4 regions of the Streptomyces sp. NBC_00239 genome follow, and region 1 is predicted to be linked to each of the others. Evidence: riboswitches for the same ligand, from Rfam matches in the RefSeq annotation. Region 1 holds a riboswitch; each other region holds the start of a gene.
What was found. Region 1 has a riboswitch for cyclic di-AMP ahead of OG764_RS31295 (C40 family peptidase). Riboswitches for the same ligand answer to the same signal wherever they lie in the genome.

Region 1 (6,937 bases):
GTCGTAGCGGGCGGGGGCGCCGCCCCGGCCGGGGAGCGCGATCGTCGCGGCGGCCGAATTCAGCCGCAGCGCCGCGCCGGGGCCGACGTCGGCGGTGAGCGAGAGGTGGTCGCCGCCGAGCGGGCCGCTCATCGCACCGACCAGCGTGATGTGGGCCTCGGTTCCGGGCGAGCGGGTGCGGCGCAGGGCGAGCGGTCCCGAACCGGCCAGTTCGGGCAGCGCGGTGCCGCCCCGGCCGTCGGCCACCGCCGTGATCCGGGCATCGGCCCGGATGCCGGAGCCGGGCGTGGCGGCAGCCGCCGGCCTCGGGGCGGTGGTCACGGCCGGGCCGTCCACGCGGCCAGCCGGTCGCGGACCCAGGAGGCCACCGGCGCCACTCCCTCGGCGCTGCGCAGGGACTGGAAGGCGACGGGGAGTTCGCCGCGCTGCTCGCGCGCGTCCCGGGCCATCCGGCCGAGGTCGGAGCCGACGTGCGGGGCGAGATCGGTCTTGTTGACGACCAGCAGGTCGGCGGTGGTGACGCCGGGGCCGCCCTTGCGGGGGATGTCGTCGCCGCCCGCCACGTCGATGACGAAGATCTGGGCGTCGACCAGGCCCCGGGAGAAGGTGGCGGTGAGGTTGTCGCCGCCGGACTCCACCAGCACCAGGTCGAGCGGGCCGACCGCGTCCTCCAGGTCCTCGACGGCTTCGAGGTTGGCGGAGATGTCGTCGCGGATGGCGGTGTGCGGGCAGGCGCCCGTCTCCACGGCCGTGATCCGCTCCGGCGGCAGCACCGCCTCGCGGAGCAGGAACTCGGCGTCCTCCCGGGTGTAGATGTCGTTGGTGACGACGGCGAGGGAGAACTCCGCGCGCAGGGCCCGGCACAGGGCGGCGACCGTGGCCGTCTTGCCGGAGCCGACGGGCCCGCCGAGTCCGATGCGCAGCGCGCGCCGCGCGCCGTCGGCCCGTACCGGCGGCGCGCTGTGGGTGTGGCGCTGCGGGTAGGTGTCGGCGTGGTCGAGGTGCATGGGCGGGTCCTTCGGATCGGGAGGGTCAGGAGGCGAAGAGCCGCACCGGCCAGTGGGCGTGCTGGTGTGCGGCGATGTCGAGCAGCGGGGCGGAGGCGGCGGGCAGGGCGCCGGCGCCCTCGCGGCGGGCGCGGTGCCCGGCGGCGGTGGCGTGCCCGGCCGTCTCGTCGAGCGCGGGCGCGAGCCGGGCGAGTACGGCGGTGGCGTCGAAGGGGTCGAGGCCGAGCAGCCGTACGGTGGCGGTCGCGGGCCCGCTGACGCTCTCGTACAGCGCGATGTACGCGGCGTCCTCGGGGCCGAGTCCGGCGGCCCGGGCGGTGACCCCGAGGACCACGGGCTGGTGCGCGCCGCGCGGGAACGCGGCGGCCAGCGCGTCGAGTCCGGGCCCGGGCCACACCGTGCGGGCGGCCCGCAGGAACTGCCGGCCGAGCCGCCGCGAGGTGGCGCGCAGGGCGGGGACGGGGGTGCGGGCCTCGGCGGCCGCGTCGGCTTCGGCGGGGTCCAGGCCGAGGGCGACCGCCGCCGCGAGGGCGGCCGACACCAGCCCGGCCGTGTGCAGCCGGCCCCGGCAGAACTCCTCCAGGGTGGCGGCGTCCCGGATCCGGCCGGCCTTGACGGCCGCCTCGGCGCCGCCGGAGTGGGCGTGGCCGCCGGCCGGGAAGCGTCCGTCGGCGAGGAGCAGCAGGGTGGCCCGGCTCATCGTCGGCCGCCCGTCATGAGCGTGCCCATCAGAAGAGGAAGTAGCGCTGGGCCATGGGCAGTTCCGTGGCGGGGGCGGGCTCCACGGGTTCCCCGTCGATGGTGACGGTGAAGGTGTCCGCGTCCACTTCGACGCGGGGCCGGGCGTCGTTCTCGCGCATGTCCGCCTTGGTGACATTGCGGGTGCTGTCGATCGCGACGAACTCCTTGGCCAGGCCGAGGCGTTCGGGCAGCCGGTCGTCGAGGGCCGCGGGTGCGGCGAAGTTCACGGAGTTCAGGCCCGGGGCCCGGCCGTGGGCGCCGAACATCGGGCGGGGCAGCACCGGCTGCGGGGTGGGGATGGAGGCGTTGGCGTCGCCCATCTGCGCGTAGGCGATCTGGCCGCCCTTGAGGACGAGGAGGGGCTTGACGCCGAAGAAGGCGGGGTCCCACAGCACCAGGTCGGCGAGCTTGCCGGTCTCGACCGAGCCGATCTCGCGGGCCAGGCCCTGCGCCACGGCGGGGTTGATCGTGTACTTGGCGACATAGCGCCGGGCCCGGTGGTTGTCGGCCCGGCCGTCGCCGGGGAGTGCTCCCCGGCGCTCCTTCATCACGTGTGCGGTCTGCCAGGTCCGCAGGATCACCTCGCCGATCCGGCCCATGGCCTGGGAGTCGGAGGAGATGATGGAGATGGCGCCCAGGTCGTGCAGGACGTCCTCGGCGGCGATGGTGCTGGGCCGGATCCGGGACTCGGCGAAGGCGAGGTCCTCGGGGACGGCCGGGTTGAGGTGGTGGCAGACCATCAGCATGTCGAGGTGCTCCTCGACGGTGTTGAGGGTGTGCGGGCGGGTCGGATTGGTGGAACTGGGCAGCACGTTGGCCTCGGAGACCACCGTGATGATGTCCGGCGCGTGCCCGCCCCCGGCCCCTTCGGTGTGGTACGCGTGGATCGTCCGCCCGGCGATCGCGGCGAGGGTGTCGCCGACGAAGCCTGCCTCGTTGAGGGTGTCGGTGTGCACGGCGAGCTGGGCGCCGGTCTCCTCGCAGACGCCGAGGCAGGCGTCGATGGCGGCGGGGGTCGCCCCCCAGTCCTCGTGGATCTTGAAGCCGAGGGCTCCGCCGCGCAGCTGGGAGTACATGGCCTCGCGGGAGGTGGTGTTGCCCTTCCCGAGCAGCCCGATGTTGACGGGGTGCGCGTCGAGGGCGGCGAACATCCGGGCCAGGTGCCAGGGTCCGGGCGTGATGGTGGTGGCCTTGGTGCCCTCGGCGGGCCCGGTGCCGCCGCCGACCAGGGTGGTGATGCCCGAGGCGAGGGCGGTGTCGAGGAGGGTCGGGGAGATGAAGTGGACGTGTGCGTCGATGCCCCCGGCGGTGAGGATGCGCCCGTTGCCCGCGATGATCTCGGTCTCGGGGCCGATCACGAGGGTGGGGTCGACGCCGTCCATGGTGTCGGGGTTGCCGGCCTTGCCGATGCCGGTGATGCGGCCGTCGCGGATGCCGATGTCCGCCTTGACGATGCCCCAGTGGTCGATGACCACGGCCCCGGTGATCACCGTGTCGGGTGCGCCCTCGGCGCGCGTGAGGCGGGACTGGCCCATGGACTCGCGGATGACCTTGCCGCCGCCGAAGACCGCCTCGTCGCCGGCCCGGCCGGGGCCGCCGCTGCGGTCCTCCTCGATCTCGACCAGCAGCGAGGTGTCGGCGAGGCGGATCCGGTCGCCGGTGGTGGGCCCGAACAGGTCGGCGTACTCGGCGCGGGAGAGCTCAGGCATCGAGGGGACCTCCGGTCTCCCCGCGCAGCCCGGGCACGATGCGGGCGCCGGCGAGCGGCACCAGGGACACCGGGACCGGGATGCCGGGCTCGAAGCGCACGGCGGTGCCGGCGGCGATGTCCAGGCGCAGGCCGCGGGCGGCCGGGCGGTCGAAGCGCAGGCCGGGGTTGGCCTCCGCGAAGTGGTAGTGGGAGCCGACCTGGACGGGCCGGTCGGCGGTGTTCAGGACGGTGAGCCGGGTGACCGGCCGGCCCTCGTTGAGGGCCACCGCTCCGTCGCCGTACAGGATCTCTCCGGGGATCATCGGATGCGCGCCGCCCTTCAGAGGATCGGGTCGTGGACGGTGACGAGCTTGGTGCCGTCGGGGAACGTCGCCTCGACCTGGACGTCGCGGATCATCTCGGGGATGCCGGCCATGACCTCGTCGCGGGTCAGCACCTTGCGGCCCGACGCCATGAGCTCGGCGACCGTACGCCCGTCGCGGGCGCCTTCCAGGATGTGCGCGGTGATGAGGGCGACCGCTTCCGGATGGTTGAGGAGCAGGCCGCGGGCCTTGCGCCGGTCCGCCACGTCGGCGGCGACGTGGACGAGCAGGCGCTCTTGTTCGTGCGGGGTCAGTTGCACGGGGTCCCACCTCAGGGTCGGCTGGCGAAGCGACGGGCCTCGCACGTTAGGACGCCCGCTTTTCCGTCTCGTTAATTCACGTTTCGGGCAGTGCATCGGTTGGCCGGTCGGCGGGCCCGTCCGGGCCGTCCGTATACGGAGCCGCGGCGGCGGCACATCGGGCACGGGCGGTACCGATTTCCGCACCGAACGTCACATCAATGCCTGCGTCCGGATGTTGGAGACGGGGTCGTGGCGGCCGGAAGGTCGACACGAGGCCGAGATCGCATCCCCCATTCGGAGTAGTGCTGGGGTCACCCGTTCGCGCCTCGAGTTGCGCACCGGAGAGGTTGAGCCCCCTCCGCGCAGGATGGTTCGCTGCAGGTGAGGCCTGTTTCCGCCGGTATCAACCGTGGCGTAAATCACCCTTGAGCGCCCAATCGGGTCAGGCGTGATGAGACTCACAAACCACCGAATGAGCTTAGTTTTCCGGCAATTCGTGAGTCAGGATCCCTGGGACGACAAGCCCCCGCCGCCGCGGCGGGGCGGTCCGGGCGGACGCCGAGTCCTGCCGCCTCACCCGGACGACTGGTCGACAGGAGTGCATCGGCAGGAGTGGAGGACCCAGGCAGTACGGGGTGGCGGGTATGGATGCCCGCCACCCCTTGGGGTGAAGCCGTCTCGGCGGCCGGGCGAACTTCGCAGGCCCGAACCCGACAGGTCATCCTTCACAGGCGGCTGACGAAGGGTTGCGCATGTCCGCGCTCAAGAATGTTCCGTCTGTGATGTCCCGGGCCGGCGCCGCATCGGTGCTCACGCTCGCCGTGGTCGGGGGCTCGGTGCTCGTCCCCGGCGGTGCCCCGGAGGCCCAGGCGGCCCCGTCGACGGCAGTCAAGGCGCTGCAGACAGCCGCCTCGAAGAAGGGCTCCCCGTACAAGTGGGGGGCGACCGGGCCGACCCGGTTCGACTGCTCCGGTCTGACGCTCTACTCGTACAAGCGCGCAGGCAAGACGCTGCCCCGGACGGCAGCCCAGCAGTACAACAGGACCACGCACATCTCCGCGGGCTCGCGGCAGCAGGGCGACCTGGTCTTCTTCCACTCGCGGGGGAACATCTACCACGTCGGGATCTACGCGGGCGGCGGCAGGATCTGGCACTCACCCAAGGCCGGCTCCACGGTCCGTCTGGAGAAGATCTGGACCGGCAGCGTGAAGTACGGACGGGTGCGGTAGACCGGCCGGGGGGACCGGCTCACGGCCACGACCGGCCCGCTCCGTTAATCGATGGGGAACCCCCAGCTCCGCAGGTAGGTTGAGGCCGCGGCGGCCCCCCGCCGCGGCCTACCCGAGGAGCAACGTGACCTTCGTCAACCCCGTCCGGCACATCACCGTCGATGCCCACGACCCGTACCGGATCGCCGAGTTCTGGTCGGCGCTGACCGGCTGGCCGCTGGGCCCGGACGACCACCCGGGCGACGAGGAGGCGCTGGTCGACCCGGGGCAGCCGGGGGTGCCCGGGCTGCTCTTCATCCAGGTGCCGGAAGGCAAGACCCTCAAGAACCGCATCCACCTCGACATCCAGCCGCCCACCGGCACCCGGGACGAGGAGGTGGCGCGGCTGACCGGCCTCGGCGCCCGCGTCCTCGACGACCGGCGCACGGACGACGGCCGCGGCTGGGTCGTGATGGCCGACCCCGAGGGCAACGAGTTCTGCGTGGAGCGCAGCGCGGCCGAACGCGCCTGACCGCGCGGGCCGGCCGCCCTCGGCGCCGCTGCCCGGCGCCCGCGGTCAGCGCTGCGGCTCCGCGGCCGCCGCGGGGGCGGCCGCCGTCCAGGGCAGCGCGATCCAGACGGTCTTGCCGCCGTCCTCGGTCGGGCTGACCGACAGCCTGCCGCCCGCCTCGGCCGCCAGCCAGCGGATGATCACCATGCCCCGGCCGTTGTCCTGCTGGACGGCGGCCGGCAGCCGTCGCGGCCACCTCGGGTGGCTGTCGGTCACCCCGATCCGCAGCTGCTCCTCCCGCTCCAGCCGCATGTCCACCGTGAAGGTGGGCGACTGACCGAAGGTGTGCTGCACCGCGTTGGTGGCGAGTTCGGAGACGATCAGCCGGACCGTGTCGGCGGTGACGTGCCCGTCCGGCAGGCCCCATTCGGAGAGGACGTCCGCCACGTATCTCCGGGCGGCGGAGACCGAGGCGGGATCGCTCGGCAGGGTGACGGATGCTTCCTGGTGGTCTGCCATGGCGGCGCTGTCCCTTTCCCACCGGGTCCGGACTCCGACTCGAAGCGGATGAACTCGAGGACGGGCCCGGATCTGTGCTTCGCGCCAGACTGCCACTCCCCGCGGTTCCGTTGCGGGCGATCCCCCAAGATATGCATATATCTGTCGCTCAAAGCGGTGAACTCTGCTACGGAAGACCGTATTTGGAAACGAAAACGGCAGACTGACGCAGCGGCTGCCGGTGGAGGGAGACGGCCATGCAGCACGGTCCCGCGGTACGCCGCCGCCAGCTCGGCGAGGAACTGCGCGCGCTCCGCGACCGGTCCGGCCTCACCAGCGGTGAAACGGCCCGGATGCTCGGCTGGCACCAGTCGAAAATCAGCCGCATCGAGACCGGACGCAGTGGCGTGAAACCTGAGGACGTGCGGCTGCTGCTCGACACGTACGGGGTGGCCGGCGCCGGCGAGCGGTCCCTGCTGGAGGCCTTGGCCGCCTCGGCCGCGAGCGGCGGCCCGAGCACCGGGCTGGACCGCCAGTGGTGGCACGAGTACCGGGGCCTGCTCCCGCAGGAGTACCGCGACTTCATCAGCCTGGAGGCCGGGGCGCGCACCGCGCGGACCGTGGAACTCTCGGTGGTTCCGGGGCTTCTGCAGACCG
Region 2 (6,937 bases), 6.0 Mb from region 1:
CCCGGCGCTGCGCGGCTTCACCTCCGGCCCCGAGGAGTTCACCCGGGTCATGGGAGCCGCCTGACGCCCGGGCCGCGCAGATCCGGATGCCCGGCGGCTCGCCGGGCATCCGCGCCGCCCCGTCTACGCTGCTGAGGTACAGAACGGGCAAAGGGTGAGGGAGTGGTCATGGTGGACAGGGAGTCCGGCGAGCTCGGCGAGCCGGTGGTGAGCCGGGCGCTGACCGCCGAGGCGGCGGACGGGACCTCCGTCCGGCTCAGCCTCGAACTCTGGCCGCCCCGGCCCGACCCCGACCCCGCAGGGGACTGGATCTGCCCGTGCCGGATCGCCGGCCTGGGCGAGGGGGCGGTCTGGGAGATCCACGGCATCGACGGCCTCCAGGCCGTCCAGCTGGCCCTGAAGGTCCTCCAGGGCCAGCTGGACGCCGCGGCCGAGGAGCGGGGCCTCACCTTCGGATGGCTCGGGGCGGAAGGCCTCACGGCCGACGAGATCTTCGCCTGACCCCGGCACGGTCTCCCGGGCTGACGTCGGTACCGTCTCCCGGCCCTGCCCGGGGGGTCACCGCCGGGCAGGGCCTCCGGGGCCGCCTGCGGGCGGCGCCGGGACTGCCCGCCCGCGGCCGCCCCTGCGTGGTGATCCCGGTCAGTCGGCGAAGGTGCCGTGGCGGCCCGCGCCGGAGGTGAAGCGGGCTGCTCCGGCCTCGGTCTCGCCGGCGGACAGGGGGACCAGGCCGTGCCGGTACTCGGCGTGCAGGGCCGCCGCCTCGTCGAGGCCGTGCTGTTCGCGGACGGACAGCCGGTCGTGCCGCAGGCACAGCTGCGGGAACGCGGCGATCTCGCGGGCCAGCCGCTCCGCCGCCGGCCGGGCCTCGCCCGGCGGCACCAGCCGGTTGACGAGTCCGAATTCGTACGCCTCGGCAGCCGGTACGGGCCGGCCGGTCAGGATCATGTCCATGGCGCGGCTCTCTCCGATCAGCCGGGGCAGGCGCACGGTGCCGCCGTCGATCAGCGGCACGCCCCAGCGGCGGCAGAAGACTCCGAGGACCGCATCCTGCTCGGCGACCCGCAGGTCGCACCACAGGGCCAGCTCCAGGCCGCCCGCCACGGCATGCCCGGAAATCGCGGCGATGACCGGCTTGCCCAACTCCATGCGGGTGGGGCCCATCGGGCCGTCCCCGTCGGCCGCCACCCGGTTGCCGCGTTCGCCGCCCACCGCCTTGAGGTCGGCGCCCGCACAGAACGTCCCGCCCTCGCCCCACAGCACGGCGACGGCGGCCTCCGGGTCGGCGTCGAACTCCCGGAAGGCCGCGGCGAGTGCGGCGGCCGTCGGCCCGTCGACGGCATTGCGCGCTTCGGGCCGGTGCAGGACCACCGTGAACACCGGGCCGTCGCGTTCGATCCGTACCGCATCGCTCGTGTCCACCGCGTGCCCCTTCGCTCCTCGGATGCCTCGGAATTCCCGGGGCACAGCATGTCCCACGCGGACGCGGACCGACAGGGCGGCAATGTCCGGATTGGAGGTTTTCGTATCGCCATATCCGCTCATGGGATATTCGGTGCGGAGGTCGTGATGTGAGTCACGCGCCGGACGTCGCGGGGCGGAGGCGCGGCCCGTCGAACCGTTGTCCTGGCCGGAAGTTGGGCGCCGTGCCGGAAGTGGCCGGATGATCCTTTCGATTTGGATCATTGTTTTCCATTTCCTCATGCAATTCGTGTCTTGTTCTGTCCGGCTCTTTTCCTTTAGCGTCACCGTCAATCCGGGTGGAACGCCGAATCCTGCCGCTGCCCGGGGATCGAACCCACCCACGCGCGACACGGCAGGAGCGGGGGACCCAGGTAAGCCGCCGGACCGTACTGCGGGCCGGCTCGGGGTGAAGTCGCACGTGCCGTGCGACCGGGCAGCTCCGGCCCGAACCCGACAGCTCACCCCGTAGGCGTGGGAGAGGAATTCACCATGCCTGGACCGGGCAAGCACCGCCGTCCGAAGAACAACCCGCTCACCCGCGGCTTCGTCGCCGCCGGCACGGGCGGCGCCGCACTCGCGCTCCCGCTGCTCGCCGCACCCGTGGCCGACGCGGCCCCGGCCGCGGCGCCGAATGCGGCGGTGCGCGCGGTGCATTCCGTCACCACCGCAAAGGCGGCTCCCGCCAAGGCGCCCGCCGCCGCGCCCACCACCTATTCCGTGGTCGCCGGCGACTCCCTTTCCGGGATCGCCCGTTCCCACGGGGTCAGCGGCGGCTGGAAGAAGCTGTACGAGGACAACCGGAGCGTCATCGGCGGGGATCCGGCGCTGATCCGGCCGGGCCTCAAGCTCACCCTCGGCGCGCCCAACCCGGCGAAGGCGAAGGCGAAGACGAAGCCGGCCGCAGACCGGGCCGCCGCGCCCGCCCGCGCCGACCGCTCGGCCCGTACGAGCGTCGCCCCGCAGGCGGTGAACTACCCCAACAACCTGGACGGTTGGATCCGGGAGTCGCTCGCCGTCATGGCCCGCCACGGCATCCCCGGTACGTACAACGGCATCTACCGCAACGTCATGCGCGAGTCCTCCGGCAACCCCCTCGCCATCAACGGCTGGGACTCCAACGCCGCCGCGGGCATCCCGTCGAAGGGGCTGCTCCAGGTCATCGACCCGACGTTCCGGGCGTACCACGTGCCGGGCACCTCGACCGACTCCTACGACCCGGTCGCCAACATCACCGCGGCGTGCAACTACGCGGCGGCCCGCTACGGCTCGATCGACAACGTCTTCGGCGCCTACTGACCCGGACGCGGCCCCGGCCGGCCGCCACGGATCGCCTCCCGATCGCCTCGGGACCGTCAGGCCCGGACCCCGATGCGGGTCCGGGCCCAGCGGGGTGTCCGGTCCGCTCCGGCCGCCAGGGCCGGTACGCAGCCCAGCAGGGTGAGGTACGCCCACCACTGCCACGCCGCGCCGTCGTGCGCGTGGGCGACGGCCGCCGGGACGAGCGGCAGGACCGGGACGGGCGCGAGGTGCCACAGGATCCGCGCGCCGGGCAGCCTGCGGGCCAGGGCCTCGCCGACGAGGGCCGTGGGAGTGGCGAACAGCACGGCCTGGAGCAGCCCCAGGACGGCACTGAGCAGTGGGAGCCAGAGGAGCGTGTACAGCCAGTCGCCGCGCTCGACCGGCAGCCCCTCGGTGACCAGGGACAGCGCCACCAGGGCCACGCCGATGACCGCGTACTGGGCCGTCGTCGCGTACCCCGCGACGCGGAAGGTCCGCCCGCCCGTCGTCTGCCGCACCGCACACCCCCGCCGCTCGCACCGGCGCCCACGGCCGATCATGGAATTGAACACGTTCAAGGATTCCGCACGATACACCCCGCCCGGGCCGCGGCGGCCGGACGGGGGGTGCCGGGAGTGAGGGAGGTGACGGGGGGTGACGGGGGGGCGGGGGTGAGGCGGGACCCGGGACCGGGACCGAGACCCGGGGCGGCGGGCGCCCGGGCGGTCAGGCCTCGTGGCGCAGCGGGGTGAGCTGCTCGATGTCGTACCGGTTCCGCAGGTCCGCGATCGCCGCCTCGTCCACCGGGCCCGGGCCCGCCAGGATGGCGAACAGCTCCTCGAAGTAGCGCTCGTGGTCGGGCGGCGGCGAGGACTGGAAGAACATCCTGGCCGGGTCCCCCGACCGGTTGGCGAACGCGTGCGGGCAGCCGGGCGGCACCACGATCACCGTGCCGGGCCCGGCGTGCACCGGCTTGCGCCCGGTCGGGGACCTCCAGTGGTGCCAGTCGTCGGAGGTGCGCACCCGGGGTTCGAACGCCAGCACCTCCAACTCGCCTTCGAGGACGTAGAACAGCTCCTCGCTGTGCGCGTGCACGTGGGCGCCGACGTCGAAACCGGGAGGCACGACGACCTCGAAGCTCGACGCCACCCGCGAGTGCTCGCCGGTCACCTTGAAGGTGACCTCCTGGGCCGGGGTGGTCAGCGTCCGACCGTGTCCGGCGGGCACCAGCAGGCCGTCGGGGGAGCGGGCGAAGACGGTCACCAGGCCACCGGCAATCCCTCGGGGCCGCGGATCAGAGCCCCCGGCCGCCACCGCAGCTCCGGCTCCGGCACGGCGAGGCGCAGTCCCGGGAAGCGGTCCAGCAGCGCGTCGACCATCAGCTCCGACTCCAGCCGGGCGAGCAGCCCGCCCAGGCAGTAGTGGGGCCCGTACCCGAACGCCACGTGGGGGTTGGGGGTGCGGTCCAGGACGATCTCCTCCGGATCGGGGAAGACCTCCGGATCGCGGTTGGCCGCGAGGTACGAGACGTAGACCGCCTCGCCCGCCCGGACCAGGTGGCCCGCGACCGTCACGTCCTCCGTCGCGATGCGGGACAGGCCGACCGCGCTGCGGTGCGGGATGTACCGCAGGAGTTCGTCGATCGCGGTCGGCCGCAGCTCCGGCGAGGCCCGCAGCCGCTCGGCCAGCTCGGGCCGGCTGAGCAGGATGTACGCCATGTTGCCGGTGTTGTTGGTGACGGCCTCGCCGCCGATCTGGATCAGCAGTGCCAGGCCCACCGCCTCGGCGGCGGTCACCTCCTCCCGGCCGACGGCGGTGGCGAGGAGTCCGACGATGTCCTCGCCGTCGCTGCCGCGCCGCTGCTCCAGCAGCTCGGCGAAGTAGCCGGTCATCTCGTCCTTGGCCCGCTCGCTGCGGCCGGCGCCGGCCGAGGACGACAGGATCAGCATCGTCCATTCGTGCATCCGCGGCCGGTCCGCCTCGGGCACGCCCATCAGCTCGCAGACCACCGCGAGCGGGAAGGGCGCCAGCATCCGGGCGGTCAGGTCGGCGGGCGGCCCGTCCCGCAGCATCCCGTCGACCAGCTCGTCGAGCATCTCCTTCGCCCGGGCGCGCAGCCGCTCCACGCCCTTGGTGGTGAAGGCGGGGGCGACGGCCCGCCGCAGCCGGGTGTGGTCGGGCGGGTCCTCGAAGCCCACGGCTCCTTCGACCGGGATGAAGTGCGGGGCCAGTCGGGTGACGTTGTGCGAGACGACGGCCTTGCGGCTGAAGCGCCGGTCGTTGGTCACCATGCGGACGTCCTCGTGCCGTGACACCATCCAGGCCCAGCCGTCGCCGTTGGGCAGCTGGATCCGGGTCACCGGTCCTTCGCGCATCAGTTCGGCCAGCACCGGGTCGAAGTCGACGCCGGTGAGGTCCTGGGCGGGCCAGAACCGGACCGGCGGCTGCCCGTCCGAGCCGGTACCGGTCCCCTTGTCGGCGGTCTCAGTCGACATGCAGGCTCTCCCGCTCCACGACCTCGGCGAGTTCGCGGTCCTCTTCCGAGGCCCAGGAGCCGAGGGTGATCTCCGCCGTGATGCCCGGCCCGAAGCCGGCCAGCATCCCGCGCGACGCGTCGGCCGCGCCGCCCTCCTCGAACAGCCTGCGCAGCGCGTCGAGCACCACCGCGCTCGCGATGTTGCCGTACTCGGTGAGCGTGGCGCGGCTGAAGCGGAACGCTTCCGGAGGCACTCCGAGGAAGGTGCTCAAGTCGTCGAGGATGCGGGGCCCGCCCGCGTGGATGATGTAGAAGTCCAGTTCGGCGGCGTCCCAGCCGTGCTGATGGGCGAGTTGCTGGAGAGCCGGAGCCAGCGGCTCCATGGTGCCCGGCACTCTCCGGTCCAGCTTGAAGTGGAATCCCGTGGAGCGGACGTCGTACGCGATCCAGTCCTCGGTGTCCGGCACCAGGTACGAGCCGTTGCGCTGGAGCTCGATGCCGGTGCCGCCGCGGCCCCGGACGACGGCCGCGGCCACACCGTCGCCGAACAGGCCGTTCGAGAGCAGGTTGCCCACTTCCAGGTCGCCCGGCTGGTAGCACAGCGAGCAGAACTCGCAGGCCACGATCAGGGCGTTGGCACCCGGATAGGCGGTGCAGAAGTCGTGCGCGCGGTTCACCGCGGCGCCGCCTGCGGCACATCCCAGCTGGGCGATGGGGACCTGCCGACAGTCCATCCGGAACCCCATGCGGTTGATCATCCACGCGGTCAGCGACGGCATCATGAAGCCCGTGCACGACACGTAGACGATCACGTCGATGTCGGCCGCGCGGAGCCCGGCGTGATCGAGTGCTTCCTGCACCACGGCCGGCACGCGGGCCTTCGCCTCGGCCTCGTAGACCGCGTTGCGGTACTCGAAACCGGGGTGTCTGAGGGTCTCCTCGATGGGCCGCACGATGTGCCGCTTCTCGACTCCCGTGTTCCGGATGAGCCGCAGCGCCAGTTCGAGCTGCGGGTGGTCCGCGTGTACGGATCGGGCGAGATCGAGCGTCTGATCCATGGTGATCACATGCTCGGGTACGGACACCGCTGGTCTGCACAGAGTAGCCATCGCGTGGGGTCTCCTTTCGCGTCCCGACAAAGCCTCACGGACGGCGGGACATTGTGCGCGCTGAGCAAGTCCACACGTGACCAGGGCCAATCCGGTGATCCGGGGGCTTGCCCGGGCCAGTCGACTGGCGAAAGGGAAGAGATTCCTCCACCGCGCCCTGCGGGGGTGAATCACCGTGTGTCACGAGAAGCGTGTCACGAGAACCCTGGGAGATCAGTCATGACATCCGACCCCGAGACGGTGGCCGGGCCGCAGTCCGCGGCGCAGCCGGGCGGCTGTCCGGAAGCGGACGGCAGCGTCCACTTCTGGAGTCTGGAGGACCTGGAAGCCCTGGACTTCGACCCGTTCCTGCACGACCGGCTGCGCGAGACCCGCGCCGCCCGCATCCGCCTGCCGTACGGCAAGGACGCCGCCTGGCTCATGAGCCGGTACGAGGACGTCAAGCAGGTCACCTCCGACCCGCGCTTCAGCCGCGAGGAGCTGGTCGGCCGCACCGTCACCAGCTCGTCCCCGCACGCCATCGCCTCGCTGAAGGCCTCCCTGAACTACGCCGACCCGCCCAGGCTGAACGTGATGCGCCGGGTCGTGGCCCGGGCCTTCACCGGCAAGA
Region 3 (6,937 bases), 2.6 Mb from region 1:
CTCGATGGCGCGCCCCCACGAGGCCTGCGGGTCGCGGGGGTGGCCGAAGCCGCCCGCGGCCTCCAGCGAGGTGAACCCGTGCAGGGTGCTGCGCACCAGGCGGACCGCGTCGGTGCGGTCCGGTTCGGCGAGGTCGTAGCCGAGGAAGAGGGCGTACGTGAGCTCGACGAGGCGGGTGTGGCCCGGGGAGGCGGCGAGGGTCTCGGGGGGCAGCCGGAGCTGGGTGGCCGCGTACCGGCCGGGGTGCCGGAGGGCGAAGTCGCGGTAGGCGTCGGCGAAGGCGGCCAGCGCGTCCCGTCCGGAGCGGCCGGCCAGTGCGGCGCCGATCCGGTCGGCGAAGGCGGTGGCCGAGCCGGTCGCGACCCGGGTGCGGAGGTCCTGGAGGCCCCGGACGTGCGCGTACAGGCTGGCGTCCTTCACTCCGAAGCCGCGGGCCAGGGCGGAGACGGTGATCAGGTCGAAGCCGATCTCGTCCGCCAGCTCGGCCGCGGCCTCGACGACGCGCTCCGTGGTCAGTCCGGCTCGGGGCATGTCCGGGCTCCTTCCGTCGTTCCGTGTCGGTGTCGTCGCGGCGGCCGCCCGTGCCCGGAGGGCCCGGGGCCGGCCCGGCGAACGGAGTTAATCATTTGCCTAGGGGTCCTAGGCAACATTAGCGTGCGGTCCATGAAGGCACTGACCGAGAACGACATCCGCGGCTCGTTCGTGAACTGCTCGAAGGGCGAGGCGCAGCGGCTGCCGCTGCCGCGCGACCTGGCCGACCGGCCGTGGGACGACCTCGACTTCCTGGGCTGGCGCGACCTGTCCGCCCCCGACCGCAGCTACCTGGTCGCCGAGCACGAGGGCCGGCTGACCGGCATCACGCTGCGCTTCCCGACGGCCCGCCGCAGCCTCCTCCAGCGCAGCATGTGCTCCGTGTGCCTGACCACTCATCCGGGCGGCGGTGTCTCGCTGATGACCGCCCGCAGGACGGGCCGGGAAGGGCGGGAGGGGAACTCGGTCGGGCTGTACGTCTGCACCGACCTGGCCTGTTCGCTGTACGCGCGGGGGAAGAAGCAGCCGGACGGCGGCATGCGGATCGAGGAGTCGCTGACGGTGGACGAGCAGGTCGACCGGGCCCGCCGGAACCTCGCCGGATTCCTCGCCTCGCTCTGACCTCGGGGGTCCCGGGGAAAAGGTGGCGCGGGGGACCTCCGGGATGGCGTAGAGTTGGGTTTACCGACGCGGGGTGGAGCAGCTCGGTAGCTCGCTGGGCTCATAACCCAGAGGTCGCAGGTTCAAATCCTGTCCCCGCTACTCAGTACGGAGGCCCGGATCCTTTTGGATCCGGGCCTTCGTCGTTTCCGGCACCGGACGGTCGTTTCCGGCGCACGCTCGGACACGGACCGTAGTCGAAACGCCGCACTCCGCAGTCTTGTTGACGTGGCGTCAGTTGACGCGTGTGGCCGAGGAGATACCCAAAGGGCCGTCAGAGTGCCCGGATTGAAGTGATCTTGTCCGTAAAAGTCCAGGCCAGAGCCGGTCGGAGCGTGGCTGATACACGCGAAGGATCAGTCGCGACAGCTTGGAATCACTCCCCTGTGTCTATTACCGTTCGATAACGCAGCGCGGTCGTCCCAGCCGTCGCAAGAGACGGCACCGTGCGCGTACGCGCCGAATTCCGCAAGGGAACCGGGGAACCACCAATTTGGGGTGAATCGGGCCCAACAGGGCCCGTAGGAGACCTTCCTGCTCCGAACCCGTCAGCTAACCCGGTAGGCGAGAAGGAAGGAAAGGAGCGCCCCCGTGGCGTCCAACACGCCTGCCCCCGAGGCCCCCGAGAGCTTCGACGGCCCCCACGCGGGTGCCTGGGGCGAGTGGAACCCCACCGAGGACTCCGTACGGCCCGCCCGGGGCCGGCACCGCGTGGCCAAGCAGCGCGGCGGCCTCGCCCGCAGCTCGACCGTGCTCGGTGTCGGTGTCATCGCCGCCGTCGGCGCGGGTGGGATCGCCAGCGCGCAGGACCGCCCGCAGGTCTCCATATCCATGCCCTCGATGCTCTCCGGAGTGTCCGGGGAGATCGGGGAGTTCGCGGATTCCGCGACCTCCTTCGTCGACGGGGAGCGGACCGCCGGCCAGGTGCCGGACACCGTGTCCGTCGCCGCCCCGCTGACCACCGCCGGAGTCGCCCCGGACCAGGCCGAGTCGGGCACCGACGCGGGTGAGGCGCTGCGCAACCGCATCCTCCAGCAGGCCGAGTCGCAGGCCGACGCCGCGGCCGCCGAGGCCAAGCAGGCGGCCGCGAAGGCCGCCGAGGAAGCCGCGGCGAAGGAGGCCGCCCAGCACCGGGAGGCCGCCCGCAAGGCCGCCGAGGAAGCCGCGAAGGAAGCCGCGCGCGCCGCCGCCGAGGAGAAGGCCCGGGCCGCGGCCGAGGCCGAGCGGAAGGCGGAGGAGCAGGCCGAGGAGGCGCGGCTGGCGAAGCTCGCCGGCGCCTACGCGCTGCCCACCAGCTCGTACACGCTCACCTCGCACTTCGGCGACTCCGGTTCGATGTGGTCTTCCGGCCACCACACCGGCCTCGACTTCGCCGCCCCTACGGGCACCCCGGTCAAGGCCGTGCACGGCGGCACGATCGTGTCGGCCGGTTGGTCGGGCGCGTACGGCTACCGGATCGTGCTGCGCCTCCAGGACGGTACGGAGATCTGGTACTGCCACCTGTCCTCGATGTCCGCGACCTCGGGCACGGTGGCCACGGGCGAGACCATCGGCCGGGTCGGCGCCACCGGCAACGTCACGGGCGCGCACCTGCACCTGGAGGTGCGGACGGGCGGGGTGGCCCAGGATCCGCTGGCGTGGCTGCAGGGCAAGGGCCTGAGCGTCTGACGGCGGCGGGCGGGCCGGGGGCCCCGGCGTCGGCGGCCTGACCGGGGTCCGCGAGGGCGGCGGCGGGCGGGCCCGTGGCGCGGCGCACGCGGACGGCGAACCAGACCAGCAGTGCGAAGGCCGGGACCATCACCGTCCCGTAGACCAAGTGGAAGCCGTGCTCGCCGAGTTCGGAGGAGCTGTTCCACAGGGCGTGGACGGCCATCGCGAGCGCGAGGCCGAGCAGCGGGAGCAGCCGCCGTCCCCGGCGGCCGGCCGGGCGTTCCGCCGAGGGGCCGTCGTCGCCGCCCCGGCGGCCGGCGGTGGCCGCCAGTGCGAATCCGATGCCGGTGAGTGCCGTGAACAGCGGGTGCGCGAAGGGCGACATCACGATCCGCACGAAGAAGGTGGCGGCCGTGAGGGAGTCGGGGACCGACGTCCCGCTGTCCAGGTCCTGCCCGAAGGCGTTGCCGAGGTAGAGGATGTTCTCGGTGAACGCGAAGCCGGTCGCGGTGAACCCGGCGAGGGCCAGCCCGTCCGCGATGCCGCCGGCGCGGCGCCGGCGGAAGAGGTGCACCAGCAGCAGTGCGGCCGCCTTCGCGGTCTCCTCCACCACCGGCGCGATCGCGATGGAGCCGATCTGGTCGGCGTCGTAGGGGTCGGCGGTGGCCGCGGCTATCCAGCGGGTCGCGAAGCTGTTGGCCACTATGGCGATCAGCGCCGCCGCGCAGGCACCCCAGGCGAAGCAGAACACCAGCTGCGGCCACGGCCGGGCGCGGACGCCGAGCCATCGGAACGCCGCCATCAGCGGCGGCACCGGCAGGACCGCGAGCCCGAGCCCCACCAGGAAGCCCGGGGTGCCGGTCTGCTCCCGCACCATCCCGAGGATCAGCACCCCGGCGGTCGCGAGCACGCAGGCCGGCACCAGGGTGCGGACCCGGAACGGGACGCGGACCCGGACCAGGGCGTGGCCCCGGGCCGGGACGCGGACCCGGGCCGGGGTGTGCGAAGTGTCTGAGAACGCCCGGAACACGTGACGACCCTAGCCAGCGGGGTCGCTCGCGGAGGCGGGGTTTTCAGTTCTGCTGACGCCGGAAGAGCAGGTCGTGTACGACGTGCCCCTTGTCGATGCCCTGGCCCTCGAACCGGGTGAACGGCCGGAACGCGGGCCGGGGCGCGTACCCGCCGTCCTCCTGCGTGTTCTCGAAGTCCGGGTGTGCGGTGAGGACTTCGAGCATCTGCTCGGCGTAGTCCTCCCAGTCCGTCGCGCAGTGCAGCAGCGCACCCGGCGCGAGGCGGGTGGCGGCCAGCGTGAGGAACTCCGGCTGGATCAGGCGCCGCTTGTGGTGGCGCGCCTTGGGCCAGGGGTCCGGGAAGTACACGCGCAGCCCGGCGAGCGAGGCCGGCGGCAGCATCTCGCGGAGCAGGATGATCGCGTCGCCGTTGGCCACGCGGATGTTGGTGAGGCCGCCCCGCTCGGCGAGGGCGAGCAGGTTGCCCTGGCCGGGGGTGTGCACGTCGGCGGCGAGGATGCCGGTGTCCGGGTCGTCCGCGGCCATCTGGGCGGTCGCCTCGCCCATGCCGAAGCCGATCTCCAGGACCACGGGGCGGCCGTCGAAGAGCTTGCCGAGGTCGAGGACCTCGCGCCCGTCGATGTCGAAGCCCCAGGTGCCCCAGAGCCGCCGCAGGGCGTCGTCCTGGGTCGAGCTCACCCGGCTGCGCCGCGGCTGGAAGCTGCGGATCCGGCGCTCGTGGTGCGAACCGGCGGGGTCGGGCGAAGGGCCGTCGGGGAAGCGCGGCTCCGTGCGCCAGCGGGGGGCGGTGTAGGAGGCGTCGGGCTGGGGGTTCAGGGACTCAGACACAGTGCCCCCGATTCTACGGTCCACCCCCCGCCCCGGCACGCCGTGGCCCGCCCGCCGCGGCGCGCGTACGGGTCAGCCGGCGGCCGCGGTCAGGGCCCGGCGGGCTATTTCGCGGCCGATGGGGAGGGACGCCGTGGCCGCCGGGGAGGGGGCGTTCAGGACGTGCACCGTGCGCGGGGCCTCGCGGATCAGGAAGTCGTCGACGAGGGTGCCGTCGCGCAGCACCGCCTGCGCGCGCACCCCGGCGGTCGCGGGCCGCAGGTCGGCCTCGGTGACCGCGGGGAGCAGCCGGCGGACCGCCTCGGTGAAGGCGTGCTTCGACAGCGAGCGGTGGATCTCGCCGGTCCCGTACCGCCAGTGCCGGCCGGCGACCCGCCAGGTGCCGGGCCAGGCCAGCTGGGTCGCGAGGTCGCGCGGCCGCACGGTGCCCCAGCGGTACCCCTCGCGGGCGAGGGCCGGCACTGCGTTGGGCCCGACGTGGACCCCGCCGCCGATGCCGCGGGTCAGGTGGACGCCGAGGAACGGGAAGGCCGGGTCCGGCACCGGATAGACCAGTCCGCGCACCAGCTCGGGACGGACCAGGTCGTGGTACTCGCCGCGGAACGGCATGATCCGCATGCCCGGGTCGTCGCCCGCCAGCCGGGCCACCCGGTCGCACTGGAGACCGGCGCAGTTCACCAGCGCGCGGGCCCGTACGACCAGGCCGGACGTGGTGCGCACGGCGACGGCCGAGGGTCGCCGGGAGATCAGTGCGGCCTCGGCGCCGTAGACGATCTCCGCGCCCGAGGCCTCGGCGAGGCGGGCGGCGACCCGGCCGTAGTCCACGATGCCCGTCGTGCCCACGTGGATCGCGGCGAGTCCGGCGACCTCCGGTTCGTACTCGCTGATCTGCGCGGGGCCCAGCTCGCGGACCGGGATGCCGTTCTCCCGGCCGCGCTGGACCAGTGCGTGCAGCCGGGGCAGCTCCGCGCGTTCGGTCGCGACGATCAGCTTGCCGGTCACTTCGTGCGGAATGTCGTGCTCCGCACAGAACTTGACCATCTCCGCCGCGCCCCGCACCGCGAAACGCGCCTTCAGCGAACCCGGCCGGTAGTAGATCCCGCTGTGGATCACCCCGCTGTTGCGGCCGGTCTGGTGCCGGGCGGGGCCGGCCTCCTTCTCCAGCACGACCACGCGCGTCCCCGGGGCCAGGCGCGACAGGGCGTACGCGGTCGACAGACCGACGATCCCGCCACCGATCACCAGTACGTCGCAGTCCATGCCACCTCCCACGTCCGAGTCTGCACCCCGGCACTGACAATCCCGTTAGGCGGGGGTCACCAGCAGCGGGCGCGCCCGCTCGCGCAGCTCCGCGACGCGCGGCTCGTCGCCGTACGGTTCGAGCCGGTGCAGCAGGTCCCGTACGTACTCGGTGGTGCGGGCCGAGGAGATCCGGCCCGCGACCTCGACGGCGCGGGTGCCCTGGGCGCAGGCCGCGTCCAGGTTCCCCGACTCCAGCTCCGCGACCGCGCTGACCACCAGCCGCAGGCCGTGGGAGCGCACGTACTCCTCGGTGGGGCGGGAGAGGGCCTGTTCGGTGAAGCGCCGGACCTGGCGGGGGAGTTTGAGGTCCCGGTAGCATTCCGCCGCATCCGCCGCGAACCGGTCGTACGAGTAGAAACCCAGCCAGGTCGGGTCGCAGTCGCCGTCCCGGGAGCGCTCCAGCCAGCTCTCCGCGGCGCGCAGCGCGGCCCCGGCGGCCTGTGAGTCGCCGGCCTTCGCGTGCGCCCGGGCCTCGACCAGCCGGAAGAAGCTCATGGTGCGGGCGGTGGCGAGCCCGCGGTTGCGCTCGGCGGCCGCCTGCGCGAGGTCGACGCCTTCGTCGGGGAAGTCCCGGTAGGTCGCCTGGAGGGACATGGAGGCCAGCACGTAGCCGCCGAGCGGGACGTCCGCGGCGGCGCGGGCCAGCCGCAGGGCCTGGATGTAGTAGCGCTGGGCGGCCTCCTGTTGGCCGGTGTCGAAGGCCATCCACCCGGCGAGCCGGGTGAGTTCGGCGGTCGCCCCGAAGAGCGCGCGGCCCACTTCGTCGGAGTACGAGCCGAGCAGCAGCGGCGCCGCGTCCACCCGCAGGCACTCGGGGACCATGGAGGAACGCCAGTCGCCGCCACCGTACTTGGAGTCCCAGCGCCGGGCGTCCTCGGCGGCCTCGCGCAGCTTGGCGACGTCGCTGTGGCCGACGCGCTGGGCGGTGGCGTCCA
Region 4 (6,937 bases), 2.1 Mb from region 1:
CGAAGGCCGTCGAGAAGCAGCGGGAGTCGGTGACCGACGGGATCCCGCTGGGCCAGCCGGGGCTCGCGCTCGCGGCGAAGCTGGCGGGCCGGGTCCGCACCGGCGAGGTCGACGTGGAACTGCCGAAGGGCGAGGGGATCGGGTACGAGCTGCTGGCGCTGGCGGCGCGCGCCGAGACGGAGGGCATCGATCCGGAGACGGCGCTGAGGGCGGCCGCCCGGGCCTACCGGGACGCCATCCGGGCCGCCGAGGGCCTCGACGCGTAGCCGGCCGGCCTACCGGCCGTACCGGGGGTTGCGGGGCGCCCGGTCCGAGGGGTTGTGCCAGTGGGTTGCGGGGCGGTCCAGGAACCACTCGCCGAAGCCCAGCGGGCGGGTGCGGCTGCGGCCGGTGGAGGGGACCGCGTCGTGGAAGATCCGGGCCGGGTCCGCGCCCAGTTCCGCCACGAGGCCCGCGGTCTCGTCGATGAACATCGGCGGGCCGCTCACGTAGACGTCGTGGTCGGGCCACCGGCCGCGGTTGCCGAGCGCGGTGGCGAGCCGGTCGGTGGCCTGGTGGCGGTGCCTGCCCGGCGCCGGCGTGATGTAGGTGACGGCCAGCCAGGGGTGCTCCTGCTGCCAGCCGTCGATCAGCGGCCGGTCGTAGAGGTGCGCGCCGTCGCGCGCCACGACGAACAGCCGCACGTCCTGATCGGGCGGGCGCAGGAGCAGTTCCTCCAGCATGGCCCGGACCGGGGCCCAGCCGGTGCCCGCAGCGACGAAGGTGAGCGGGCGGCCCGCGTCGCGCCGCAGGGTCATCCGCCCGCCGGCCGCGCCCAGCCGCACGAATTCGCCGGGTCCGGCCTCGCGGACCAGCGCGGTGCTGACCAGGCCCCGGTCGATGCGGCTGACGTGCAGGTCCAAGGTGTGGTCCGGGCGCGGCGCGTTGCCGATGGAGTAGGTGCGCCAGGTGGTGGGGACCCGCTCGTCGGAGAGGCTGACGTACTGGCCGGGCGTGTACGGGAGCGGTGCGTGCGGGCGCAGCGTCAGCACCGCGATGTCGTCTCCGTACCGGAGGTGGCGGACGATCTCCGCGTCCCACCAGGGCGGGTCGGTGCTGCCGGCGGCGCCCGCCATCATCGCGTCCGCGATCAGCGAGTAGGCCTCGCTCCAGGCCTTCTCCACGGTGGGGGTCCAGGCCGCGCCCGAGCATTCCGCGAGGGCGGCGAGCAGGCTGGTGCCGACGGCCGCGTAGTGCTCGGGCCCGGCGAGGAACTTCCGGTGGTCGCGTCCCAGGTCCCGCAGGTAGGGGCCGACGGTCTCGTCGCCGAGGTGCGCGATGACGTGGGTCAGTGCGGCGAAGAGCCGGTCCCGCTGCCGCTCCATGTCCGCGGACGCCGGCGGGAACATCGCCCGGACGCCGGGGTTGTGCCAGAACAGGTGTGAGTAGAAGAACTTGACCGCGTGCTCGGCCCGTCTCTCCACCACCGCGAAGCTGCTTTTCAAGATCCTCACATCCACAAAACGGAAAGTAGGAATGTCTCCTCGGCTCAGGTCAAGGTCTGTCCGATCTGCGGACAGCCGTGGCGAAGCGGTCATATGGGATGGGAGTGGCAGGCGTCCGGCGGGGGCGGGCCGGTGCTCCGGGGCGGATACGGTCGGGTGGTGCACGAAGAGAACGCAGCCACCCCCGCCCCGCCGCCGGCCCCGACCCTGTTCGACTGGGAGTTCGCGACCGACCCCTACCCGGCCTACGCCTGGCTGCGCGAGCACGCCCCCGTCCACCGCACCAAGCTGCCCAGCGGCGTCGAGGCCTGGCTCGTCACGCGGTACGCCGACGCCCGCCAGGCCCTCGCCGACCAGCGGCTGAGCAAGAACCCGGCCCACCACGCGGAGCCCGCGCACGCGAAGGGCAAGACGGGCATCCCGGGCGAGCGCAAGGCCGAGCTGATGACGCATCTGCTCAACATCGACCCGCCGGACCACACCCGGCTGCGGCGGCTGGTGTCGAAGGCGTTCACCCCGGGCCGGGTCGCCGAGTTCACCCCGCGCGTCCAGGAGCTGACCGACCACCTCATCGACAAGATCATCGAGAAAGCGGGGGACGCGTCGGTGGGGGAGGCGGACCTCATCCACGAGTTCGCCTTCCCGCTCCCCATCTACGCCATCTGCGAGATGCTCGGCGTACCGCGGGAGGACCAGGACGACTTCCGCGACTGGGCCGGGATGATGATCCGGCACGGCGGCGGCCCGCGCGGGGGAGTGGCCCGCTCGGTCAAGAAGATGCGGAACTACCTGGTCGAATTGATCCACCGGAAGCGGGACGAACCGGGCGACGACCTGATCTCCGGCCTGATCCGGGCGAGCGACCACGGCGAGCACCTGACGGAGAACGAGGCCGCCGCGATGGCCTTCATCCTGCTCTTCGCCGGCTTCGAGACCACCGTGAACCTCATCGGAAACGGCGTCCACTCCCTCTTCATGAACCCGGACCAGCGCGAACGGCTCCAGGCCTCCCTCGCGGCCGGCGAGAGCGACCTGCTGGCCACCGGGGTGGAGGAGCTGCTGCGCTACGACGGCCCGGTCGAGCTGGCCACCTGGCGGTTCGCCACCCGGGCGCTGACCCTGGGCGGTCAGGAGATCGCCGCCGGCGACCCGGTCCTGGTGGTGCTGGCCGCGGCCGACCGGGACCCCGAGCGCTTCGCCGAACCCGACACCCTGGACCTGTCCCGTACCGACAACCAGCACCTGGGATACGGGCACGGGATCCACTACTGCCTCGGCGCCCCGCTGGCCCGGCTGGAGGGCCAGACCGCGCTGGCCACGCTTCTGACGCGGCTGCCCGACCTGCGACTTGCGGTCGATCCGTCCGAACTGCGGTGGCGGGGCGGGCTCATCATGCGCGGCCTGCGCACGCTGCCGGTGGAGTTCACGCCGCCCGGGAAGTGACCTGGGGCGGCGGCGGCGGAGCGCCGCCGGAGTGCCGCCGGAGCCGATCCTGCCCGATTTCGGAACGGAACCGGATTCAAACATTCCTGACTCACCATCAGGAGTGTGACCTTTACGTGATCTGGGGTGCATCGACTTGTGACAAGCGTTCGAAGCCCGCTACGTTCGCCGTCGCCCCTTTGCCCTTACGCGAAAGGTCCACTCACATGCGTTCCGGGAACGGCCGCCACAGGCGTCCTCGTCAGGCCCCCGCGCTCGTCGTCACGGCCGGAGTCGCCGGCTCCGCCCTCGCGCTGCCGCTGCTCGCCGCCACGAACGCCTCGGCAGCGGACACGTCCACGTGGGACAAGGTGGCCGAGTGCGAGAGCGGCGGCACGTGGAGCGCCGACTTCGGCAACGGCTCCTACGGCGGGCTCCAGTTCACCCAGGAGATGTGGAAGAGCGGCGGCGGGCTGGAGTTCGCCGCCCGCGCCGACCTCGCCAGCCGCTCGCAGCAGATAGCCGTCGCCGAGCGCGTCCTCGGCGCCAAGGGCCCCGCCGCCTGGCCGCTGTGCGCCACCACCGCCGGCCTCGGCGCGAAGGGCCCCGCCGCCGACGTCGACCCCGGCTCCGCCGCCTCGCCGCGCCCGGTCGCGCCCGCACCGGTGCGCCCCGACGAGCTGCCGGAGAGTGCCGCCAAGCCGGCCACGCCCGCGAAGCCGGTCACCCCGGCGGTGCCGGTCACCCCGGGCTCGCCGACCACTCCGCCGCCCGCCTCCGGCCTGCCCACCACGCCCACCACGCCCACCACTCCGGGCACGCCCGGCACCCCCACCGCTCCCGGTGCGACGGACCCGAGCACTCCGGCCGTCCCCGCGACTCCGGGGACCCCGGGCACTCCCGGCACGCCGGGCCTCCCCGCGACCCCGGCGCTGCCCGGCACCCCCGGCGCTCCGGCCGTCCCGGGCACCCCGGGCGCCACCCCCGAGAGCCCCGCCGCGTCGACGCCCGCCCCGGGCGAGGCCACCGGCCGGCACCGCGGTGCGGCCGCCGAGGAGGGCGCCGGCTCCACCGGCACCCCGTCGGGCATCGAGACCCAGACGGTCGATCCGACGTACACCGTGCAGCCGGGTGACAGCCTGTCCGAGATCGCGAACGTCAAGGGCGTGAAGGGTGGATGGAACGCCCTCTACGAGGCGAACGAGCGCCTGATCGGCGAGGACGCGGACCTGATCCAGCCCGGCCAGAACCTCGATCTCCGCCAGAAATAGGGGCACTTCGGGCAGGGCTGATGCCCCGTTAAGGGTTGAATGTCCGAATTTGATCAAGTGAGACATGCGTCTCTTCGGTCCCCCCGCCCGACCGGGCCGTGACGCTTCCGTAATACGCGGGCTCACCTGCGCAAATGCCCCTCCGGGAGGGGCGGGTAAGGGCGCTTTCTCCCCGATGTCCGACCTTGAACATCGGGGAGACGTCTGTCTACGGTCTGAACCGCTCGCCACCGCGGGCCCCTTCGACCGCATCGCCGAATCCTGCCGGCGGACGGAGGGAACAGTCGTCGCGCAAGCGCCGAAGGCAGGAGCGGGGGACCCAAGGTAAGCGCCCGACACGGCCGTTGAGAGACGGCCGGGAACGGCTTGGGGTGAAGCCGCGCGCTCGTCGCGCGGCCGGGCAGTCTCATCAGCCCGAATCCGACAGCTCACCTCGCAGGCGTCGGTGAGGAGAAGTTCCATGCTGCTTTCGGGCAAGGGCAAGCACCGTCGTCCCTCCAAGGCCACCCGCATCGTGACGCTCGCCGGCGTCACCGGTGCCGCCGTCGCCGCCCCGCTGATGGCCGCGGGCACCGCCAGCGCCGCCACCACCTCCGAGTGGGACGCCGTCGCGCAGTGCGAGTCCGGCGGCGACTGGTCGATCAACACGGGCAACGGCTACTACGGCGGCCTGCAGTTCTCTTCCTCCACCTGGGCGGCCTTCGGCGGCACCGCCTACGCCCCGCAGGCCAACCAGGCCAGCAAGTCCCAGCAGATAGCCATCGGCGAGAAGGTCCTCGCGGGCCAGGGCAAGGGCGCCTGGCCGAGCTGCGGCGTCGGCCTGTCCCGTACGGCCAACGGCGGCTCCGACGCGGGCTCCGGCTCGGGTTCGGGCTCCGGCTCCGGCAAGAGCTCCTCCTCCAAGCCTGCCGAGCAGCGCAAGGAGACCCGCAAGGAGACCCGCGAGGAGAGCGCGCCGACCACCCGCTCCGAGCGCCCGGCCGCCCCCTCCGCGCCCACGGGCTACAAGAAGGGTGACGGCTCGTACGAAGTGAAGGCCGGCGACACCCTCGGCACCATCGCCGCCGCACACGGCGTCAAGGGCGGCTGGGAGAAGCTCTTCGAGCTCAACAAGGACATCGTCACCGATGCCAACCTGATCTACCCGGGCCAGAAGCTGCACCTCGCCTGAGGCACCGCCACCCCGGTCACCCGAAGTTCCCCTCCGCCCGGTGCGTCGTCCGCGAACGCACCGGGCGGAGGCGTGTGCACCGGAGGCGTCCGCGAGGTGACCGCGTCGGGGCGTCCGCGTCGGTCACCCCTGTCACCGGCCCGCGCGAATGCCCCCGCACACGCCCCGAATCCGGTGACCTATGTCCTGGAACAGGGGTATTCGGGCCCTTTTTCGTCCCAGGACCCGGGCGGTCGGCCGGCCGACCGCCCGGAGCCGGTTAGGCTCTAGGCGGCAAGGCCACCGCAAGGCCTGACGCCACCGCACACCTAGCGTCACATCCCAGAAGGAGATGCTCGTGCCGTCCATCGACGTCGTCGTAGCCCGGGAAATCCTGGACTCCCGAGGCAACCCCACGGTCGAGGTCGAGGTTGGCCTCGACGACGGCAGCACCGGCCGTGCTGCTGTTCCGTCCGGCGCCTCCACCGGTGCATTCGAGGCCATCGAGCTCCGTGACGGTGACCCCAACCGCTACATGGGCAAGGGTGTCGAGAAGGCCGTCCTCGCCGTCATCGAGCAGATCGGCCCGGAGCTCGTCGGCTACGACGCCACCGAGCAGCGCCTGATCGACCAGGCCATGTTCGACCTGGACGCCACCGAGAACAAGGGCTCCCTCGGCGCCAACGCCATCCTCGGCGTCTCCCTCGCCGTGGCCCACGCGGCCTCCGAGGCCTCGGACCTGCCGCTGTTCCGCTACCTCGGCGGCCCGAACGCGCACCTGCTGCCCGTCCCGATGATGAACATCCTCAACGGTGGGTCGCACGCCGACTCCAACGTGGACATCCAGGAGTTCATGATCGCGCCGATCGGCGCCGAGACGTTCTCCGAGGCGCTGCGCTGGGGTGCCGAGGTCTACCACACCCTCAAGAAGGTCCTGCACACCAAGGGCCTCTCCACCGGCCTGGGCGACGAGGGCGGCTTCGCCCCGAACCTGGAGTCCAACCGCGCCGCGCTCGACCTCATCGTCGAGGCCATCAAGCAGGCCGGCTACGTCCCCGGCAAGGACATCGCGCTCGCGCTCGACGTCGCCGCGTCCGAGTTCTACAAGGACGGCAAGTACGAGTTCGAGGGCCAGTCCCGCTCGGCAGCCGAGATGACCGAGTACTACGAGGAGCTCGTCTCCGCGTACCCGATGGTCTCCATCGAGGACCCGCTGTACGAGGACGACTGGGCCGGCTGGAAGACCCTCACCGACAAGCTGGGCACCAAGGTCCAGATCGTCGGCGACGACCTCTTCGTCACCAACCCCGAGCGCCTGGCCCGCGGTATCGAGGAGGGCTCCGCCAACGCCCTGCTCGTAAAGGTGAACCAGATCGGTTCGCTGACCGAGACCCTCGACGCCGTCGAGATGGCCCAGCGCAACGGCTTCAAGTGCATGATGTCGCACCGCTCCGGCGAGACCGAGGACGTCACCATCGCCGACCTCGCCGTCGCCGTGAACTGCGGTCAGATCAAGACCGGCGCCCCGGCCCGCTCGGACCGCGTCGCCAAGTACAACCAGCTGCTGCGCATCGAGGAGATCCTCGACGACGCCGCGGTGTACGCCGGCC

Region 2: another riboswitch for cyclic di-AMP. It lies ahead of OG764_RS04700 (LysM peptidoglycan-binding domain-containing protein); the one in region 1 lies ahead of OG764_RS31295 (C40 family peptidase).
Region 3: another riboswitch for cyclic di-AMP. It lies ahead of OG764_RS19570 (M23 family metallopeptidase); the one in region 1 lies ahead of OG764_RS31295 (C40 family peptidase).
Region 4: another riboswitch for cyclic di-AMP. It lies ahead of OG764_RS21855 (transglycosylase family protein); the one in region 1 lies ahead of OG764_RS31295 (C40 family peptidase).

Annotation. Positions count from the first base shown of each region.
Region 1 is NZ_CP108095.1:7,033,812-7,040,748, reverse strand. It holds gene OG764_RS31325 (urease accessory protein UreD) at 1-321, opposite strand, end outside; gene ureG (urease accessory protein UreG) at 318-1,007, opposite strand; gene OG764_RS31315 (urease accessory protein UreF) at 1,033-1,707, opposite strand; gene OG764_RS31310 (urease subunit alpha) at 1,736-3,457, opposite strand; gene OG764_RS31305 (urease subunit beta) at 3,450-3,761, opposite strand; gene OG764_RS31300 (urease subunit gamma) at 3,779-4,081, opposite strand; cyclic di-AMP (ydaO/yuaA leader) riboswitch at 4,653-4,812, shown strand; gene OG764_RS31295 (C40 family peptidase) at 4,816-5,292, shown strand; gene OG764_RS31290 (VOC family protein) at 5,417-5,803, shown strand; gene OG764_RS31285 (ATP-binding protein) at 5,849-6,301, opposite strand; gene OG764_RS31280 (helix-turn-helix domain-containing protein) at 6,538-6,937, shown strand, end outside.
Region 2 is NZ_CP108095.1:1,049,778-1,056,714, reverse strand. It holds gene OG764_RS04715 (TerD family protein) at 1-64, shown strand, start outside; gene OG764_RS04710 (DUF6968 family protein) at 169-501, shown strand; gene OG764_RS04705 (crotonase/enoyl-CoA hydratase family protein) at 643-1,422, opposite strand; cyclic di-AMP (ydaO/yuaA leader) riboswitch at 1,790-1,951, shown strand; gene OG764_RS04700 (LysM peptidoglycan-binding domain-containing protein) at 1,954-2,760, shown strand; gene OG764_RS04695 (hypothetical protein) at 2,817-3,260, opposite strand; gene OG764_RS04690 (cupin domain-containing protein) at 3,469-4,005, opposite strand; gene OG764_RS04685 (cytochrome P450) at 4,002-5,237, opposite strand; gene OG764_RS04680 (type III polyketide synthase) at 5,227-6,327, opposite strand; gene OG764_RS04675 (cytochrome P450) at 6,547-6,937, shown strand, end outside.
Region 3 is NZ_CP108095.1:4,415,083-4,422,019, forward strand. It holds gene OG764_RS19555 (TetR/AcrR family transcriptional regulator) at 1-531, opposite strand, end outside; gene OG764_RS19560 (FBP domain-containing protein) at 664-1,152, shown strand; tRNA gene OG764_RS19565 (tRNA-Met) at 1,220-1,293, shown strand; cyclic di-AMP (ydaO/yuaA leader) riboswitch at 1,639-1,773, shown strand; gene OG764_RS19570 (M23 family metallopeptidase) at 1,783-2,859, shown strand; partial or broken gene OG764_RS19575 (PrsW family intramembrane metalloprotease) at 2,858-3,802, opposite strand; gene trmB (tRNA (guanosine(46)-N7)-methyltransferase TrmB) at 3,915-4,700, opposite strand; gene lhgO (L-2-hydroxyglutarate oxidase) at 4,773-5,960, opposite strand; gene OG764_RS19590 (sporulation protein) at 6,006-6,937, opposite strand, start outside.
Region 4 is NZ_CP108095.1:4,944,825-4,951,761, forward strand. It holds gene OG764_RS21835 (nucleoside triphosphate pyrophosphohydrolase) at 1-266, shown strand, start outside; gene OG764_RS21840 (globin domain-containing protein) at 276-1,493, opposite strand; gene OG764_RS21845 (cytochrome P450 family protein) at 1,644-2,927, shown strand; gene OG764_RS21850 (transglycosylase family protein) at 3,134-4,177, shown strand; cyclic di-AMP (ydaO/yuaA leader) riboswitch at 4,464-4,634, shown strand; gene OG764_RS21855 (transglycosylase family protein) at 4,638-5,348, shown strand; gene eno (phosphopyruvate hydratase) at 5,680-6,937, shown strand, end outside.